Regions from separate parts of the Erwinia sp. TECH1 genome, predicted to be linked through region 1. Evidence: predicted binding sites of a transcription regulator. Region 1 holds the regulator's gene; each other region holds the start of a gene.
The links. Region 1 encodes PurR, which represses purine synthesis genes. Its sites were predicted from a motif close to CANGCAAACGTTTGCNTG; they were not measured.

Region 2: a site for PurR is predicted at 2,145-2,162, ahead of ACVWZ0_RS17135 (nucleoside-specific channel-forming protein Tsx). Genes of this name have one in related genera too.
Region 3: a site for PurR is predicted at 1,974-1,991, ahead of ACVWZ0_RS08285 (amino acid aminotransferase). Genes of this name have one in related genera too.
Region 4: a site for PurR is predicted at 2,295-2,312, ahead of purM (phosphoribosylformylglycinamidine cyclo-ligase). Genes of this name have one in related genera too.

What each region holds. Positions count from the first base shown of each region.
Region 1 covers NZ_JBSRZK010000001.1:2,106,068-2,110,365, forward strand. The annotation lists gene punC (purine nucleoside transporter PunC) at 1-659, opposite strand, end outside; gene punR (DNA-binding transcriptional activator PunR) at 774-1,682, shown strand; gene purR (HTH-type transcriptional repressor PurR) at 1,713-2,738, opposite strand; gene ACVWZ0_RS09940 (C40 family peptidase) at 3,058-3,840, opposite strand; gene ACVWZ0_RS09945 (Grx4 family monothiol glutaredoxin) at 4,201-4,298, shown strand, end outside.
Region 2 covers NZ_JBSRZK010000001.1:3,646,110-3,650,407, forward strand. The annotation lists gene pmrB (two-component system sensor histidine kinase PmrB) at 1-623, shown strand, start outside; gene ACVWZ0_RS17130 (dihydrodipicolinate synthase family protein) at 929-1,813, shown strand; gene ACVWZ0_RS17135 (nucleoside-specific channel-forming protein Tsx) at 2,438-3,304, shown strand; gene speG (spermidine N1-acetyltransferase) at 3,426-3,992, shown strand; gene ACVWZ0_RS17145 (hypothetical protein) at 4,039-4,298, opposite strand, start outside.
Region 3 covers NZ_JBSRZK010000001.1:1,768,590-1,772,887, reverse strand. The annotation lists gene ompF (porin OmpF) at 95-1,246, shown strand; gene ACVWZ0_RS08290 (coiled-coil domain-containing protein) at 1,506-1,871, shown strand; gene ACVWZ0_RS08285 (amino acid aminotransferase) at 2,054-3,244, shown strand; gene ACVWZ0_RS08280 (MBL fold metallo-hydrolase) at 3,329-3,958, opposite strand; gene ACVWZ0_RS08275 (YcbK family protein) at 3,993-4,298, opposite strand, start outside.
Region 4 covers NZ_JBSRZK010000001.1:3,506,370-3,510,667, forward strand. The annotation lists gene uraA (uracil permease) at 53-1,330, opposite strand; gene upp (uracil phosphoribosyltransferase) at 1,508-2,134, opposite strand; gene purM (phosphoribosylformylglycinamidine cyclo-ligase) at 2,376-3,416, shown strand; gene purN (phosphoribosylglycinamide formyltransferase) at 3,413-4,051, shown strand; gene pstB (phosphate ABC transporter ATP-binding protein PstB) at 4,080-4,298, opposite strand, start outside.

The sequences.
Region 1 (4,298 bases):
GCGAAAAAGCTGGCGGAGCAGGCGGCGTAAATCAGCACGTTGCCGCTCCAGATCGGTGACTTCAGCAGCGTGAAGAAACCTACTTTCGCCTCTTCTTTATGCTCTTTTGGCGCAGGCGTCGACAGAAAAAGCGTGGCGACCAGCAGGATCAGGGCCAGCAGCAGCAGCGCCAGGAAAATCGACCGCCAGGCAAAGTGGTTCAGCAGCCAGGCACCCAGCAGCGGGGCCAGCGCCGGCGACAGCGCCACCAGCGGCATAATAGTGGCAAACACGCGGTTGGCCTGCGCGCCGGAATAGCGATCGATTACCAGCGCCTGCCAGCTGACGGCGGCGGCGCAAATGCCTACCGCCTGTAAAAAGCGCAGCGTCAGCAGCATGGTGGTGGATTCCGCCCACCACATTGCGCCGCAGCTGACGGCAAACAGCCCCAGCCCCATCAACAGCACCGGCTTGCGGCCAATGCGGTCGGAAAGCGGCCCCCAGAACAGCTGCGCGCTGGCAAACCCGGCCAGGAACAGGCTGAGGCTGGCGCTGATGACGCCCGCTTCGGTTTGCAAATCCTGCTGCATCGCCGTAAAGGCGGGCAGATACATATCGGTGGCAAGAAAACCCGCAACGCTGAGCAGCGCGAGGTAAAGTAAAAATCCTTTCGACGGCATGAGATTTTGCTCTTTTTTATCAGGTGAATAGCGGACGGCAGTGTAAAAGAGTGCGATAGCGGTTGTGAAACGGTAATATTTGCGTCTTGCGTTCAAAAATTTTGCAGGAAGAATATGTGGTCAGAACACTCGCTTGAGGTGATTGATGCGGTCGCCCGAACCGGCAGCTTTACCGCCGCAGCGGCGGAGCTGCATCGCGTTCCGTCCGCCATCAGCTATACCGTGCGCCAGCTGGAAGAGTGGCTGGCGGTGCCGCTGTTCGAGCGGCGTCACCGGGACGTGGTCTTAACGGCGGCGGGCGAGGTCTTTATTCAGGAAGGGCGGAGTGTTATCAAAAAAATGCTTGCCACGCGACGCCAGTGTCAGCAGGTCGCCAACGGCTGGCGCGGCCAGCTGAATATTGCCGTCGATCGCATTGTTAAAACCGCGCGTACGCGCCAGCTGGTGGTGGATTTTTACCGACATTTTCCCGATATGGAACTGCATCTTTCACCGGAGGTATTCAACGGCGTATGGGATGCGCTGGCCGACGGCCGGGTTGACGTGGCGATAGGCGCGACGCAGGCCATTCCGGTCGGCGGACGCTTCGCCTTTCGCAATATGGGAATGCTCAACTGGCGCTGCGTGGTGAAGGCGGATCATCCGCTTGCGCAACACCGGGAGAAGGTTAGCGAGGAGGCGATCCGGGAGTGGCCTTCGCTGGTGCTGGAAGATACCTCGCGCGCGCTGCCGAAAAGAACCACCTGGACGCTGGATAATCAGCGACGGCTGGTCGCGCCGGACTGGGAGAGCGCGTTTGATTGCCTGCTGGCCGGGCTGTGTGTCGGCATGGTGCCGGGGCATCTTGCGCAACCGCTGCTGCAAAACGGCTCGCTGTGCGAACTGAGGCTGGATCCGCCTTTTCCGGATAGCCCCTGCTGCGTCAGCTGGTCGGAACAGCAGGCGTCGCCAGCGCTGCGCTGGCTGCTGGATTATTTAGGCGAAACGGAAACGCTGAACAGCGAATGGCTGCGGGAGGCGTAAAAGACGGGCAGCGGATGGCCGCCCGTGCGCTTAGCGACGGTAGTCGAGGAAAGGGCCGTCCGCTACGGAGCGACGTTCAATCAGCGTCGGATGCACTTCAATCGTCTGCGGCTCTTCGCGTTTGCTGGTAATACGATCGAGCAGCATATTGAAGGCCGTTGCGCCCAGACGCTCTTTCGGCTGGTGGACGGTGGTCAGCGCGGGGGTAAAGTAGCGCGAGTTGCGCACGTTATCATACCCGATCACCGAAATATCCTGCGGTACGCGCAGGCCCATCTCGTCTGCGGCGCAAATCGCGCCCATCGCCATCACGTCGCCGCCGCAGAATACCGCGGTAGGACGCTGTTTTTGCGCCAGCAGCTGCTGCATGGCGCGATAGCCCGATTCCGGCTCAAAATCGCCCTGAACCAGCCACTCTTCGCGCAGCGTAATCCCCGCTTCGTTCAGCGCCTTGAGGAAGCCGGCATGACGACCGCCGCCGGTATTGCGCTCCATATGGCCCGGGATCACGCCGATATCGCGGTGGCCGCGATCGATCAGATAGCGGCCTGCCAGATAACCGCCTTCAAAAGCGTTATCGAGAATAGTGTCGGTAAAATCGCCGCGCGACTCGCCCCAGTCCATGACGACCATCGGGATGTTGCGGTGATCTTCCAGCATCTTAATCAGCTCATCCGGGTACTCGGCGCACATGACCAGCAGGCCATCGACGCGTTTTTGCGCCATCATCGACAGATAGGCCTGCTGCTTTTCCAGTTCGTTATGCGCGTTGCCCAAAATCAGCGTATAGCCTTTGGCAAAACAGCTGTGTTCAACCGCCTCAATAATTTCGGCGAAATAGGGCGCCTCGCTGGAGGTCGCCAGCAGGCCAATGGTTTTGGTGTTATTGACCTTCAGGCTGCGGGCCACGGCGCTGGGCGAATAGTGCAGCGCTTTGATCGCTGCCCAGACGGCTTCCCGCGTGTCTTCAGCGACAAAGCGGGTTTTATTAATGACGTGGGACACCGTGGTGGTTGAGACACCGGCGCGTTTGGCCACATCTTTTATGGTTGCCATGGAAAAAGACTCCTGCGCTGTTCAGTAAGTCACTGAAAAGCGGTTTGTTAAACGATTGCCTGGAATGATGATAATCCTGATATAAGTTGCGCATAATTTGTTGCGGAATGGTTATAACAGGAGGGAGTTCAGGGTGGCGAAACAGACTTGAGCAGAACATCATGTCGGCTAAATGCCTGTTGCGCAACAAACCGTGGATTCTAACAAGAGCAGGCGCAGAACACGAGGGTTTTAGGGCAACAGGCGAAAATTTTGCGCAAATAAGAGTAAACCGGCCCGGATCGTTTGCGCGATCCGGGCCTCCAGCCTGCTGAGTGGGCTAGCGGATAGTTTTCGGCGTCATGACGCGGCGAGCGCCGACGTAGTGCTGCTCCCAGTAATCTTCGCTGAGCATACTCACCTGGATATCCTTGCCGGTACGCGGCGACTGGATAAACTTGCCGTTGCCCAGGTAAACGCCAACGTGATCCGCCGAGGCGCGGCCGTTGATGCTGAAAAATACCAGATCGCCTTTTTCCAGCTCGTTGCGCTTGATCGAAGCCGCATCCCGCAGATGGTACATTTCGTTAGCGGTGCGAGGGATCTTAAACTTCACCAGATCTTTATAGGCATACCAGACCAGACCGCTACAGTCGAAACCGGTCTTGGGCGAGGTGCCGCCCCAGAGATAGGGCTTGCCCAGCTGGTTCATCAGCTTGCTCATCGCCGTTTCGCGGGCTTTCTGATAGCGGGCGCGATGCGCTTTGCTGAGCTTAAGCGGGGCCGAGGCCGAGCCGCTGGTTAAGGCTTCCGTCTCTTCGTTGCGCAAGCGATGACGACCATAGCGTTTCTTGGGCGGCAGCGCAGCGGCGACGGTCTGCGTTTTTTTGCGCAGCTTAAACTTTTTAGCAAGGGGCGAACGGCTTTTGGTTGGGCTGGCTTCTTTTACTTTACGTGTAGAGGTTTTCACCGGGCGGCGCTTGCGGCGATCGTCTTCACGAGCAGGCGTGGCGCTGTCTGCTTTGTGGTGGTCCGCTTTAACGGCAGCGTGTGGCGATGCGTGCGCCACAGACATAAACAGCTGGGCAAAGGCCAGCATCAGCAACGTGATGAGTAAACGCATCTTTACCATTAACAGTTTGTGCTCCCGCCAGTGGCAAGAGCATGGCTAAATAAGGAGATCTGCGCCTGGGCAGTCAGTCAGGACGATTCTAATCGAACTCTTTACTAAAAAGTAAGGCCTTTTTTGTTTCAATCGTCGCAAAGCGGTAAAAGCTGTAAAATTTAGCCTGTTCAAACATTTATCTGCGCAAATTTGCCGCTGATATTTACAGTTAACGCAGCACCGCCGGACCGAAAATGGTATTTTAACATTTTGTTTTCCGACCGTAGCGTCAGCGGGCGACTGAAAATGACATTTTCATCACGCTCGCAGACTCGCTACACTATACAGACACGAAGTAGCCGATTGAGGAAGGCATTTATGAGCACCATTGAGAAGATTGAGCGCCAGATCGCAGAAAACCCGATTCTGCTGTATATGAAAGGTTCCCCAAAACTGCCAAGCTGCGGCTTTTCCGC
Region 2 (4,298 bases), 1.5 Mb from region 1:
CCGCCGATGTCGCCCACGAGCTGCGCACGCCGCTGGCCGGACTACGGCTGCATCTGGAGCTGATAGAGAAAAAGCACGCCGTTAACGTGCGCCCTTTGCTCGAGCGTCTGGATCAGATGACCAACAGCGTCTCTCAGCTGCTCCAACTGGCGCGCGTCGGGCAATCCTTTACCGCCGGCAACTATCAGCAGGTTTCGCTGATGCGGGATGTGATCGCGCCGATGAGCCTGGAAATGCAGGCGATGCTGCAACAGCGTGGACAAACGCTGGAAGTGGCGGCAACGCAGGATGTCACGGTGCGCGGCGACGCCACGCTGCTGAGCGTCCTGCTGAGGAACCTGCTTGAGAATGCCCATCGCTACAGCCCAAAAGGCACCGTCGTGACCGTTCGCATTGAAAACGTTTCCGGCGCGGTGCTGGCGGTGGAGGATTGCGGGCCGGGCATTGACGAAAGCAAAAGCGGCGAGCTGAGCCGCGCTTTTGTACGGATGGACAGCCGTTACGGCGGCATCGGGCTGGGCCTGAGCATCGTCAGCCGCATTGCCCAGCTGCATAAGGCGCAGTTTTTCCTCGAAAATCGGCCGCAAACCGGCGGTTGTCGCGCCTCGGTAAAATTTTCCTGACGGCAGCTCAGGCGGCGAACCAAACCCGCAGAAAAGCCAGGATCACAAGGCCGCTGAAAATCACGGCGGTATATTCACTTAGCGGACGGCTGTGCGGCTGTTTCATAGTGTTCTCCTCAGGTTGGTGAGAAGAGTTTCCCGCAGGAATATTAAGGCAACATTAAGGGCGCGCTAAACGGCGGAAAAATGTTGCTTTCGAGCTGGCGGAACCCGCGGGAAATGCCCGTTGCGGTTTGCCCTCTTATACCGAAATCCTTCTGGTGCTACGCTGCGTGTTTATCCGTCACGCTATTAAGGAAACCTCTATGTTTACCGGTCTCAGCGCGTTCCCTTTAACGCCAATGAATGAAACAGAAATTGATGAGCGCGCTTTTCGCGGTTTGATCCAGCGACTGGCGGCAGCCGGAGTGACGTCGCTTGGCGTGTTGGGTTCGACGGGCAACTACGCTTATCTGACGCGTGAGGAGAGAAAGCGTGTGGTTTCGCTGGCCGTCGAGGAAGCGGGAAAGGTGCCGGTGATGGTGGGCATTGGCGCGCTGCGGACGCGTCAGGTGCTGGAACTGGCCGAAGACGCGCAGCAGGCCGGTGCCAAAGCGCTGCTGCTGGCACCAGTTTCCTACCAGAAGCTGCGGGTAGAAGAGGTGTTTCAGCTGTATCAAAGCGTTAACGACGCTATTTCCGTGCCGCTGTGCCTGTATGACAATCCCGGCACCACGCAATTTACCTTCAGCGATGAGCTATATGGTCGACTCGCCGGGCTTTCCAGGCTCGCCGCTATTAAAATTCCCGGCGTGCCGGACGATGCCGCCCAGGCAAAAGCGCGGATAGACCGTCTGCGCCAGCTATTGCCGGACAAAATAGCCATTGGCGTCAGCGGCGACGCGCTGGCCGCGCGAGGCCTGAATGCGGGCGGCGAGCTGTGGTTTTCCGTGCTGGGCGGCCTGTTTCCGCAGGTTTGCCAGCGGATTATCCGGCTGAGCGCCGCGGGTCAGCAGCTGGAGGCGCAAAACCTTTCCGATCGGCTGGCCCCGCTCTGGGCGCTGTTTGCAAAATATGGCAGTTTGCGGGTTGTCGCCGCGCTGGCCGCCAGGCTGGGCCTGACGGAAGCGGTTAATCTGCCGCAGCCGCTGGCGTCAATTGATCGTGAGGATGCCGGGCGGCTGGAGGCTGTTCTGCCCCTGCTGGAGTGAAAGGCTCCAGCAGCTATCTGCCCCGCTGGAGTAAAAGGCCACAGTAGTAGCAATCATCTGCTGCTGTTGGATTGAAAGGCCAAAGCGGCGGTAATTATCTGCCGCTGCCGGACTGCCAAACCAAAGCGGCGGTAATTATCCGCCGCCGTACTGCCAGCCAGGATGGCGTGAAACAGGGGCGGCCGTTACCTGCCGCCTGGCAACTTCGCTCTCTTTACATGGCTAAAAAATGCGCAAAAACCTGCCCTTTATATAAGATTATCTTATAACAAAACCTCATAACATTTACCCCGCACCGCTTTCTTTTTCTCAGCATTCCCCCTTACTTCAACAGGCAAACGTTTACCTGGCGACAAACAGGCTTTTTCGGCGCAGACAAGCAACAGCCCGCTTAAGTTCCGTCCTTTGCGTGATCTACATCACACTTTAATTAAAGTGAAATGAAACAGAGTTTGACAACTGTGAGCGATATCTATTTCCTTAAGCGCGGATGACGGCACACTTTTCCGGCATTTATACGGGCGCTTTCGGCACTGAAACCGCCTTCCTGTTCCGTTCCGGATAACGACAGATAAGACCATCGCGCGGGCTGCAGAAAATGGTCGATAAGCATGTGGTAATATAATGAAATATAAATCTCTGATGGCTGGCGCAGTGATGGCGCTTTCATACAGCACCGCTTCTTTTGCTGCCCCCGAGCAGCCGCAGTACGTTTCCGACTGGTGGCACCAGAGCGTTAACGTGGTAGGCAGCTATCACACCCGGTTCGGGCCGCAGTTTAACAACGACGTTTATCTGGAATATGAAGCCTTCGCCAAAAAAGACTGGTTTGATTTTTACGGCTACCTGGATCTGACCAACTTCTTCGGTGCCGGTAACTCCAACGCCAACGGCATTTTCGACCACGGCTCGCCGATGTTTATGGAGATCGAACCGCGCTTCTCCATCGACAAACTGACCAATACCGATCTGAGCATCGGGCCGGTGAAAGAGTGGTATTTCGCCAACAACTATATCTACGATATGGGCCGTAACAGCGACAACCGTCAGAACACCTGGTACATGGGCCTGGGCACCGATATCGATACCCACACGCCGGTCAACCTGTCGCTGAACGTGTACGCTAAATACCAGTGGGAGAACTACGGTGCCGCTAACGAAAACAGCTGGGACGGCTATCGCTTTAAGGTGAAATACTTTGTGCCGCTGACTTCGCTGTGGGGCGGTAACCTGAGCTATATCGGCTTTACCAACTTTGACTGGGGTTCCGATCTGCGCGACAAGAGCGATGCTTCACGCACCAGCAACTCCATCGCTTCCAGCCACGTGCTGTCGCTGGTTTACGATCACTGGCACTACTCTGTGGTGGCGCGTTACTTCCACAACGGCGGCCAGTGGGCAGATGGCCAGGAGCTGAACTTCGGCACGGGTAATTTTGAAGTGAAATCCACCGGCTGGGGCTACTATCTGGTGGCTGGCTACAACTTCTGATCCGCAACGCTTCCTCAACCGCCAGCCCTTTGCGCGCTGGCGGTGCTGTTTTCCCGCTTTTTCCCGCCCGCTGCACGCCCTATACTGCTTGCCCTGGTGCCTCAGTAACAAAGGATGATGTATGCCTGCTTTATCGGCCGAGCAATCGGTAAAATTACGTCCGCTGGAACGCGAAGATCTGCATTTTGTCCACCAGCTGGATAACAACGCCAGCGTGATGCGCTACTGGTTTGAAGAACCTTATGAGGCGTTTGTCGAGCTGTCCGATCTCTATGACAAGCACATTCACGATCAGAGCGAACGGCGTTTCGTGGTGGAGTATGCGGAAGATAAAGTGGGCCTGGTGGAGCTGGTCGAAATCAACCATATTCACCGTCGCGCGGAGTTTCAGATTATTATCGCGCCCGGCCATCAGGGCAAAGGTCTTGCCAGCAAGGCCGCGCTGCTGGCCATGGAGTACGGTTTCTCCGTTCTCAATCTCTACAAGCTTTATTTAATCGTCGATAAAGAGAATAAAAAGGCTATCCATATCTACACCAAGCTGGGATTTGAAATTGAAGGCGAGCTGATCCACGAGTTTTTTATCAACGGCGAGTACCGCAATACCATCCGCATGTGCATCTTCCAGCATCAGTATCTGGCTAAGCACCGCCCGCCGCATACGATGGTTAAGCCCACCGCGCAGTAGCTCCGGCTATCCGGCCCGCCAGCAGCGCGGGCCACCACGTTTTCCGTCAGCCGCGCGCACCGACAGGATTCATAATGATCCGGGCTGGCGGTTCTTCGATGTGGTACATGCCGCCGTTAAATGGATCGACCAGCAGCCAGCCGGGGAAGCCGCCAAGCGGGATATTACCCAGCAGATACCAGAGGTTGGCCTTCTCGTTTAGCGGAATGGTTTGCGGCACGAAGCCCGGCTGCTCCAGCATCAGCAGAAATTTCTTTTTGCCGAAGTAGCTGCCGTCCGATTTTGCCAGCGTCACGGTCTTTGGCG
Region 3 (4,298 bases), 340 kb from region 1:
ATACAGGAAGACACCAAACTCTCATCGTAGTTCTGTAAAGAATTATTGACGGCAGTGGCAGGTGTCCAGATAACTCCAATGAGGGTAATAAATAATGATGAAGCGCAATATTCTGGCACTGGTTATCCCAGCCCTGTTAGCCGCTGGTGCAGCCAATGCAGCAGAAATCTATAACAAAGACGGCAATAAGCTGGACCTCTATGGGAAAGCAGTTGGTTTGCACTATTTCTCTGATAACGACGGCAACGATGGCGACCAGAGCTACGTGCGTTTTGGTTTCAAAGGTGAAACCCAGATTAACGATATGCTCACCGGCTACGGCCAGTGGGAATACAACATCCAGGCAAACAATTCTGAAGGCGGCTCCGACGCGCAGGACGGCAACAAAACCCGTCTGGGCTTCGCTGGTCTGAAATTCGCTGAGTACGGCTCTATCGATTACGGCCGTAACTACAGCCTGCTGTACGATCCAATGGGCTGGACCGATATGCTGCCAGAGTTCGGCGGCGACTCTGCCTATAGCGACCTGGGCATCCTGGGCGGCCGTACGACTGGCGTGCTGACCTACCGCAACACCAACTTCTTTGGCCTGGTTGACGGCTGGAACTTTGCCGTACAGTATCAGGGCAAAAACGACCGTGACGACGTGCGTCGTTCCAACGGTGATGGCTACGCGCTTTCAACTACCTATACTTCGCCAATCGGCGTAGGTATCTCCGGCGCCTACGGTTCTTACGATCGTACTAATGCGCAGGCATCCGGTGTTCGTACCGTGACTAACTCAGACAACTCCGCTGATTCCATCACGCTTAACAGCGGCGCGGGTAAACGTGCTGAAGCATGGGCGACCGCGCTGAAATATGACGCTAACAGCGTGTACCTGGCAGCCATGTACGGTGAAACCCGTAACGCCACACCAATCTCTTACAGCGGCACCTTTGCCGATGGCAGCGATGCTTCTATTAGCTCTTTTGCTAACAAAGCACAGAACATCGAGCTGGTTGCACAGTATCAGTTTGACTTCGGTCTGCGTCCATCCCTGGCCTACGTGCAGTCTAAAGGCAAGGATATCGAAAGCGTTGGCGATGCTGACCTGATCAAATACGTTGACGTGGGCGCTACCTACTACTTCAACAAAAACATGTCTACCTATGTCGACTATCAGATCAACCTGCTGGATGACAACAATCCACTGGGTCTGAACACCGACGACACCGTGGCTGTAGGTCTGGTTTACCAGTTCTAATCAAGCAATAAATCGTCTGGCGGGGCCTCGGCCCCGCTTTTTTATTGTCTGCACCTTCGCTTTTCTCTGCCTGCCCTTATTCCCTTCCTGACTTGCCCGTGCTGCTAAATAAAACCTGCCGCTTCCCTGGGTAATTTCTTTTTCCGTTTCATAAAATTTCGAGCCATGCCGCAGCGTTCCTGAAAAATTTCCAAAAGTGTTTGTTAGCCACGCGTGAACATGAAAAAATCAGTCTGGATTTAGCTTAAGGAGAGCCAATATGGATAGGGACAGCCCTCTTCTGCTAACGCTGTCAAACCACAGCAACCAGCAGGAAAAAAAAGAAACCGAGACGGAAGCGCGCTTTACCCGTATCGAAATGCATATCGCCTGGCTCAGACATGACGTTAACGATATCAGAAACGAGCTCCATGATATTCGTGGGGAAATAAAGGATGTACGCGGCGAGATAAAGGACGTGCGCGGTGAGATACAGGACGTGCGCGGTGAGATACAGGACGTGCGCGGTGAGATGAAAGATATCCGCAAAGATATGCAGACTGATTTTCGCCTGATGTTTAGCGCGCTGATCGGCGTTGCGCTGGGCCTGGCCTACATTATGGCCAGAGGTTTTCATTGGCTATAGGCCCCGTGCGCCAGGAAAGCGGCCGCGCTTATTTTACCTTTACAGGTGTTTATAGCAGCTGGCTGCCGCTACCTTTATCCAGGGCATTCTTTCACTGTTTTTAGCGCAAACGGTTGGCATTTTTATCATAGTGGCGGTACCCTGAATTCTCATTTCGTTTCAGGTTATAACGGACTTTCATTATGTTTGAACGCATTGCAGCTGCACCCGCAGATCCTATCCTTGGCTTAGCCGACCTTTATCGTGCGGACGACCGTCCTGACAAAATTAACCTTGGCATTGGCGTTTACAAGGACGAAACCGGCAAAACGCCGGTGCTGACCAGCGTGAAAAAAGCCGAGCAGTATCTGCTGGAAAATGAAACGACCAAAAATTATTTGAGCATTGATGGCCTGGCCGATTTTGGCAAATGTACACAGGTGCTGCTGTTTGGCAAAGATAACGCCATCCTGCGTGACAAACGTGCGCGTACAGCGCAAACGCCTGGCGGTACGGGCGCGCTGCGCGTAGCGGCGGATTTTATCGCCGCACAAACCGGTGCCAGGCGCGTTTGGGTCAGCAATCCCAGCTGGCCTAACCATAAAAATGTGTTTCAGTCCGCCGGACTGGAAGTCTGTGAATATCAGTATTACGATGCGCCCAGCCATTCGCTGGATTTCGACGGAATGCTGAACGCGCTGCGTGAAGCGCAGGCGGGCGATATTGTGCTGTTCCACGGCTGCTGCCATAACCCTACCGGCATCGATCCTACGGCCGCACAGTGGCAGGAGCTGGCCGAGATGTCGCTGGCGAAAGGCTGGCTGCCGCTGTTCGACTTTGCCTATCAGGGCTTTGCGCGTGGGCTGGAAGAAGATGCAGAGGGCCTGCGCATTTTTGCTGCCGGACACCAGGAGCTGATTGTCGCCAGTTCTTATTCGAAGAACTTCGGGCTTTATAATGAGCGCGTAGGCGCGTTCACGCTGGTCGCCAGCACGGCCGATATTGCCAACACGGCCTTTAGCCAGGTTAAAGCTACCATCCGCGCGAACTACTCTAATCCGCCTGCGCATGGCGCGGCGGTCGTCGCCACTATCCTGGGCAACGATGCGCTGCGTACCCTGTGGGAGCAGGAGTTGACCGATATGCGCCAGCGCATTCACCGTATGCGTCAGCTGTTCGTTAATACCCTGCAGGAAAAAGGGGCAAAAGGCGACTTCAGCTTTATTATCAACCAGAACGGTATGTTCTCTTTTAGCGGCCTGACCAAAGATCAGGTGATTAGGCTACGGGAAGAGTTTGGCGTTTATGCGGTCAATTCAGGCCGGGTTAACGTAGCGGGAATGACGCCGGACAATATGGCGCCGCTGTGCGAAGCGATTGCCGCCGTGCTGTAAGTGCACATAAAGCGGATGCGAAATATTTTAATCCGTCACGCAATAAAAAAGCCTGCATTACGCAGGCTTTTTTATACGGCAGCTTTATTGCAGAAAAGGATTGGAAATCCGCTCTCTGCCCAGCGTCGAGCTGGGGCCGTGGCCGGGTAAAAAGGTGACGTCATCGCCAAGCGGCAGCAGCTTGTTTTTGATCGCGGCAATCAGGTCGCTATGGCTGCCCTGAGGGAAATCGGTACGTCCCACGCCGCCGCTGAAGATCACATCGCCGGAGATCAGCAGGCGAGAAGCCCGATCAAAAAATACGATATGACCCGGCGTATGGCCCGGACACAGCAGAACCTCAAGCGAGATATCGCCCACGTGCACAACCTCACCCTCTTCCAGCCAGCGATCGGGCGTTAACGGCGCGCATTCAGGAAAACCAAACATCTGGCTCTGCATCGGCAGCCCTTCCAGCCAGAACGCATCTGCTTTATGCGGCCCAACAACCGGTACGGCATAAAAAGCAGCCAGTTCAGCCGCTGCGCCTACGTGGTCCAGATGGCCATGCGTCAGCAAAATTTGCGTAACTGTTACGCCCTTTGCCGTCGTCTGCGTTTTAATTTTTTCCGCGTCGCCGCCAGGATCGACAATGGCGGCCTGCAGCGTCACCGGACACCAGATCAAAGAGCAGTTCTGCGAAAAGGCCGTTACCGGAATAGTTTGATAATTCATAAGGCTCCATTAATTCCGGTCAGCCCGGATTTTCTTACCAGTGCCTTGCCGGCCCGGTATCAATATGCACAAAGTTGCTTTTGGGATAGTATCCTACACCCCCGGCCCGCATGGAAAGAGCCGCTTTGCGTATATTGCTGAGGGCGATCCCCTCAATATGAAAATCCATTGCCTGGCCCAGCGTATGATAGCTGTGCTTGGCTACGCCGGTGCTGCTGCCGCGTTCGCGCAGCGAGTTGTTGGTCGCCAGCGTACGGTAACCGGAAATCAGCTGTACGGGCTTGCGCGTATCTAACAGCGCCTGGAGCCGATACAGCTGATCGAAAAGATGTGGATCGAT
Region 4 (4,298 bases), 1.4 Mb from region 1:
TCACAGTTCTTTAAGGATTATGAAACGGGCAGCGCCGCTGCCCGTCAGATCTTTACTCGCGATCCTGCGGATCCAGAATGACCTCTTCCGGGCGGATCAGCGTAATCAGCCGGAAGATCAGGCTCAGCCCGATGCCGACGATAGTCGCCAGCGCCATGCCTTTCAGCTCTGCCGCGCCAATATGCACCGTGGCGCCGCTGACGCCGATGATCAGGATCACCGAGGTCAGGATCAGGTTCTGCGCCTTGTTGTAATCCACTTTGGATTCAATCAGCACGCGGATACCGGAAGCGCCAATCACGCCGTACAGCAGCAGCGACACGCCGCCCATCACCGGCACCGGCACCGCCTGGATCGCGGCGGCCAGCTTGCCAACGCAGGAAAGCAGAATGGCAAGAATAGCCGCGCCGCCAATCACCCAGGTGCTGTAAACGCGGGTAATTGCCATCACGCCAATATTTTCGCCATAGGTGGTGTTAGGCGTAGAGCCGAACAGGCCGGAAAAAATCGTCGAGACGCCGTTGGCAAACATCGAGCGATGCAGGCCGGGATCTTTCAGCAGGTCTTTTTTAACGATGTTCGCCGTAACCACCAGATGCCCGACATGCTCGGCGATCACCACCAGCGCCGCAGGCAGAATGGTCAGCATTGCCGCCCACTCGAAGCGCGGCGTGTAGAAGGTCGGCAGCGCAAACCACGGTGCCGCTTCAACCGATGACCAGTTTACGATGCCCATAAACCAGGAAAGCGCATAGCCGACCAGCACGCCGATCAGGATAGGGATAATCGCCAGAAAGCCGCGGAACAGCACCGAGCCGAAAACGGTCACCGCCAGCGTCACCATGGAAATCAGAATGGTTTTGCCGTCGACCGCCGCCCCGTTAGCCGGCAGCAGGCCGGCCATATTCGCCGCCACGCCGGCCAGCTCCAGCCCGATGACCGCCACGATAGCGCCCATCGCAGCCGGTGGAAACATCACATCCAGCCAGCCCGTTCCGGCTTTTTTCACAATCAGCGCCACCAGGCAGAACAGCACGCCGCAAAGGATAAAGCCGCCCAGCGCCACCTCGTAGCCCAGCGGCAGCAGCAGCAGCACCGGCGAAATAAAGGCAAAGCTGGAGCCCAGATAGGCCGGGATTTTCCCTTTACAGATAAAAAGGTACAGCAGCGTGCCGATGCCGTTAAACAGCAGCACGGTGGCCGGATTGATATGAAACAGGATAGGCACCAGCACCGTCGCGCCAAACATGGCGAACAGATGTTGGAAGCTGAGTGGGATGGTTTGCAGCAGCGGTGGCCGCTCGCTTACGCCGATAGCGCGACGCGTCATGGTGAGTTACCCCTTATTTTTCACAATAAAAAACCGACTCTCTGGTCGGCTTGATCGCTGGCAGTCATGATAAAACGCGGGTTGCAGGCCGATGCCCGGCACGGCCGTTGGGCAACGCGCGGCGATGCCGGACGCTGTCCGGCCCCGGACGGGCGGATAAAAAGGCCTGCGGCTTTATCATTTCGTACCGAAGATCTTGTCGCCCGCGTCGCCAAGGCCCGGAATGATATATCCTTTTTCGTTCAGTCCCTGATCGACGGAGGCGGTATACAGCTCCACGTCCGGATGCGCTTTTTCCAGCGCCGCGATGCCTTCCGGCGCGGCAACCAGCACCAGCACTTTAATACTGCTGCAGCCCGCTTTCTTCAGCAGGTCGATAGTGGCGATCATCGAGCCGCCGGTCGCCAGCATAGGGTCAACCACCAGCGCCATGCGCTCTTCGATATTGGAAACCAGCTTTTGAAAATAAGGCACCGGCTCCAGCGTCTCTTCGTCGCGATACACGCCCACGACGCTGATGCGCGCGCTGGGCACGTGCTCCAGCACGCCTTCCATCATGCCCAGGCCGGCACGCAGGATAGGCACAACGGTAATTTTTTTGCCTTTGATCTGGTCGATTTCCACCGGGCCGTTCCAGCCTTCGATAGTGACCTTTTCCGTTTCTAAATCCGATGTGGCTTCATAAGTCAGCAGACTTCCCACCTCCGAGGCGAGTTCACGAAAACGTTTGGTGCTGACGTCCTGTTCACGCATCAGACCCAGTTTATGTTTGACCAGCGGGTGTTTGACTTCCACGATCTTCATTGTTTTACTCCCGGAGTGTATGGCTGCAAAAAAAAATCGCGAGATTATAGCGCCATTTAGCAGCCAGTACCTATTACTTAATCCGACTTCTGCCGGATCCCTGCCATCCCCTTAAGGATTAGCGCAAAGTGAGCGCGGCGCAATGGTGGCGAAGATGAGGCTCGCAAACGTTTGCCTGCGCTGTTAGAATTGCCGCGCTTTATTACCAACCACCAACCGCAAACCGCGTGGGGATTTCGCAGTGACCGACAAAACCTCTCTCAGCTATAAAGACGCCGGTGTAGATATCGATGCTGGCAATGCTTTAGTCGACCGTATCAAAGGCGTAGTGAAAAAGACTCGTCGCCCGGAAGTGATGGGCGGACTGGGCGGTTTCGGTGCGCTTTGTGCGCTGCCGCAAAAATACCGTGAACCGGTTCTGGTTTCCGGCACTGACGGCGTCGGCACCAAGCTGCGTCTGGCCATGGACCTGAAGCGCCACGATGCCATCGGTATCGACCTGGTTGCGATGTGCGTAAACGATTTGGTGGTTCAGGGCGCCGAGCCGCTGTTCTTCCTTGATTACTACGCCACCGGCAAGCTGGATGTGGAGACGGCCGCCAGCGTGATCACCGGTATCGCAGAAGGCTGCCTGCAGTCCGGCTGCGCGCTGGTCGGCGGCGAAACGGCTGAAATGCCCGGCATGTATCACGGCGAAGATTACGACGTGGCGGGCTTCTGCGTTGGCGTGGTGGAAAAGTCGGAAATTATCGACGGCAGCAAAGTCAAAGACGGCGACGTGCTGATTGCGCTGGGTTCAAGCGGCCCGCACTCCAACGGCTATTCGCTGGTGCGCAAAATTCTGGCGTTCAGCAATACCGACCCGGAAACCACCCTGCTTGAAGGCAAGCCGCTGGCGGATCATCTGCTGGAACCAACCCGCATTTACGTTAAAAATATTCTCAGCCTGATTGAGCAGGTTGACGTCCACGCTATCGCCCACCTGACCGGCGGCGGCTTCTGGGAAAACATCCCGCGCGTGCTGCCGGACAACACCCAGGCGGTGCTGTCGGAGTCAAGCTGGCAGTGGCCTGCCGTGTTCGGCTGGATGCAGGAAGCGGGCAACGTCAGCCGCTTTGAAATGTATCGCACCTTTAACTGCGGCGTCGGCATGGTGATTGCGCTGGATGCCAGCGAAGCGGATAAAGCGGTAGAGCTGATGACCGCCGCCGGCGAAAAAGCCTGGAAGATTGGCGTGATTAAAGCCTCCGATGCCGAAGAGCGCGTGGTGATTAACGCATGAAGCGGCTCGTCGTGCTGGTTTCCGGCCAGGGGAGCAATCTCCAGGCCATTCTGGACGCCTGCCGGCAGGGACGGATCCACGGCAGCGTTGCTGCCGTGTTCAGCAACAAAGCCGACGCTTACGGCCTGACGCGCGCGCGCGAGGCGGGCGTGCCCGCCCATGCGCTGGCGGCCGCGCAGTTTGCCGATCGCGACGCCTTCGATCGCCAGCTGATGCTGGAAATTGACGCCTACGCGCCCGACCTGGTGATCCTGGCAGGCTATATGCGCATTCTGAGTGCGGATTTCGTGGCGCGCTACGCGGGCAGGATGCTGAATATCCACCCTTCCCTGCTGCCGAAATATCCTGGCCTGCACACGCATCGCCAGGCGATTGAAAACGGCGACGAAGAGCACGGCACCTCGGTGCATTTCGTTACCGAAGAGCTGGACGGTGGCCCGGTGATCCTTCAGGCCAAAGTACCGGTTTTTTCCGGAGATACGATCGATGAGGTCGCGGCGCGCGTGCAGCATCAGGAGCACGCTATTTATCCGCTGGTGGTCGGCTGGTTTGCGGATGGCCGCCTGAAAATGCAGGACGGCGCGGCCTGGCTGGACGGCGAGCAACTGCCGCCGGAAGGCTACGCCTGGGGCTAAAAGGGAAACCGGCGTTTCCCTTTTTTATTCAGCCATAGCGTCCCGTAATATAATCCTCTGTGCGTCGCTGGCGCGGCGCGGTAAAAATCCTGTCCGTTTCGTCAAACTCCACCACGCTGCCATGATGCATAAACGCGGTATAGTCGGATACGCGCGCGGCCTGCTGCATATTATGCGTGACCAGCACCAGCGTGAAATGCTGTTTCAGCGTGCTCATCAGTTCTTCAATCACCAGCGTGGAGATCGG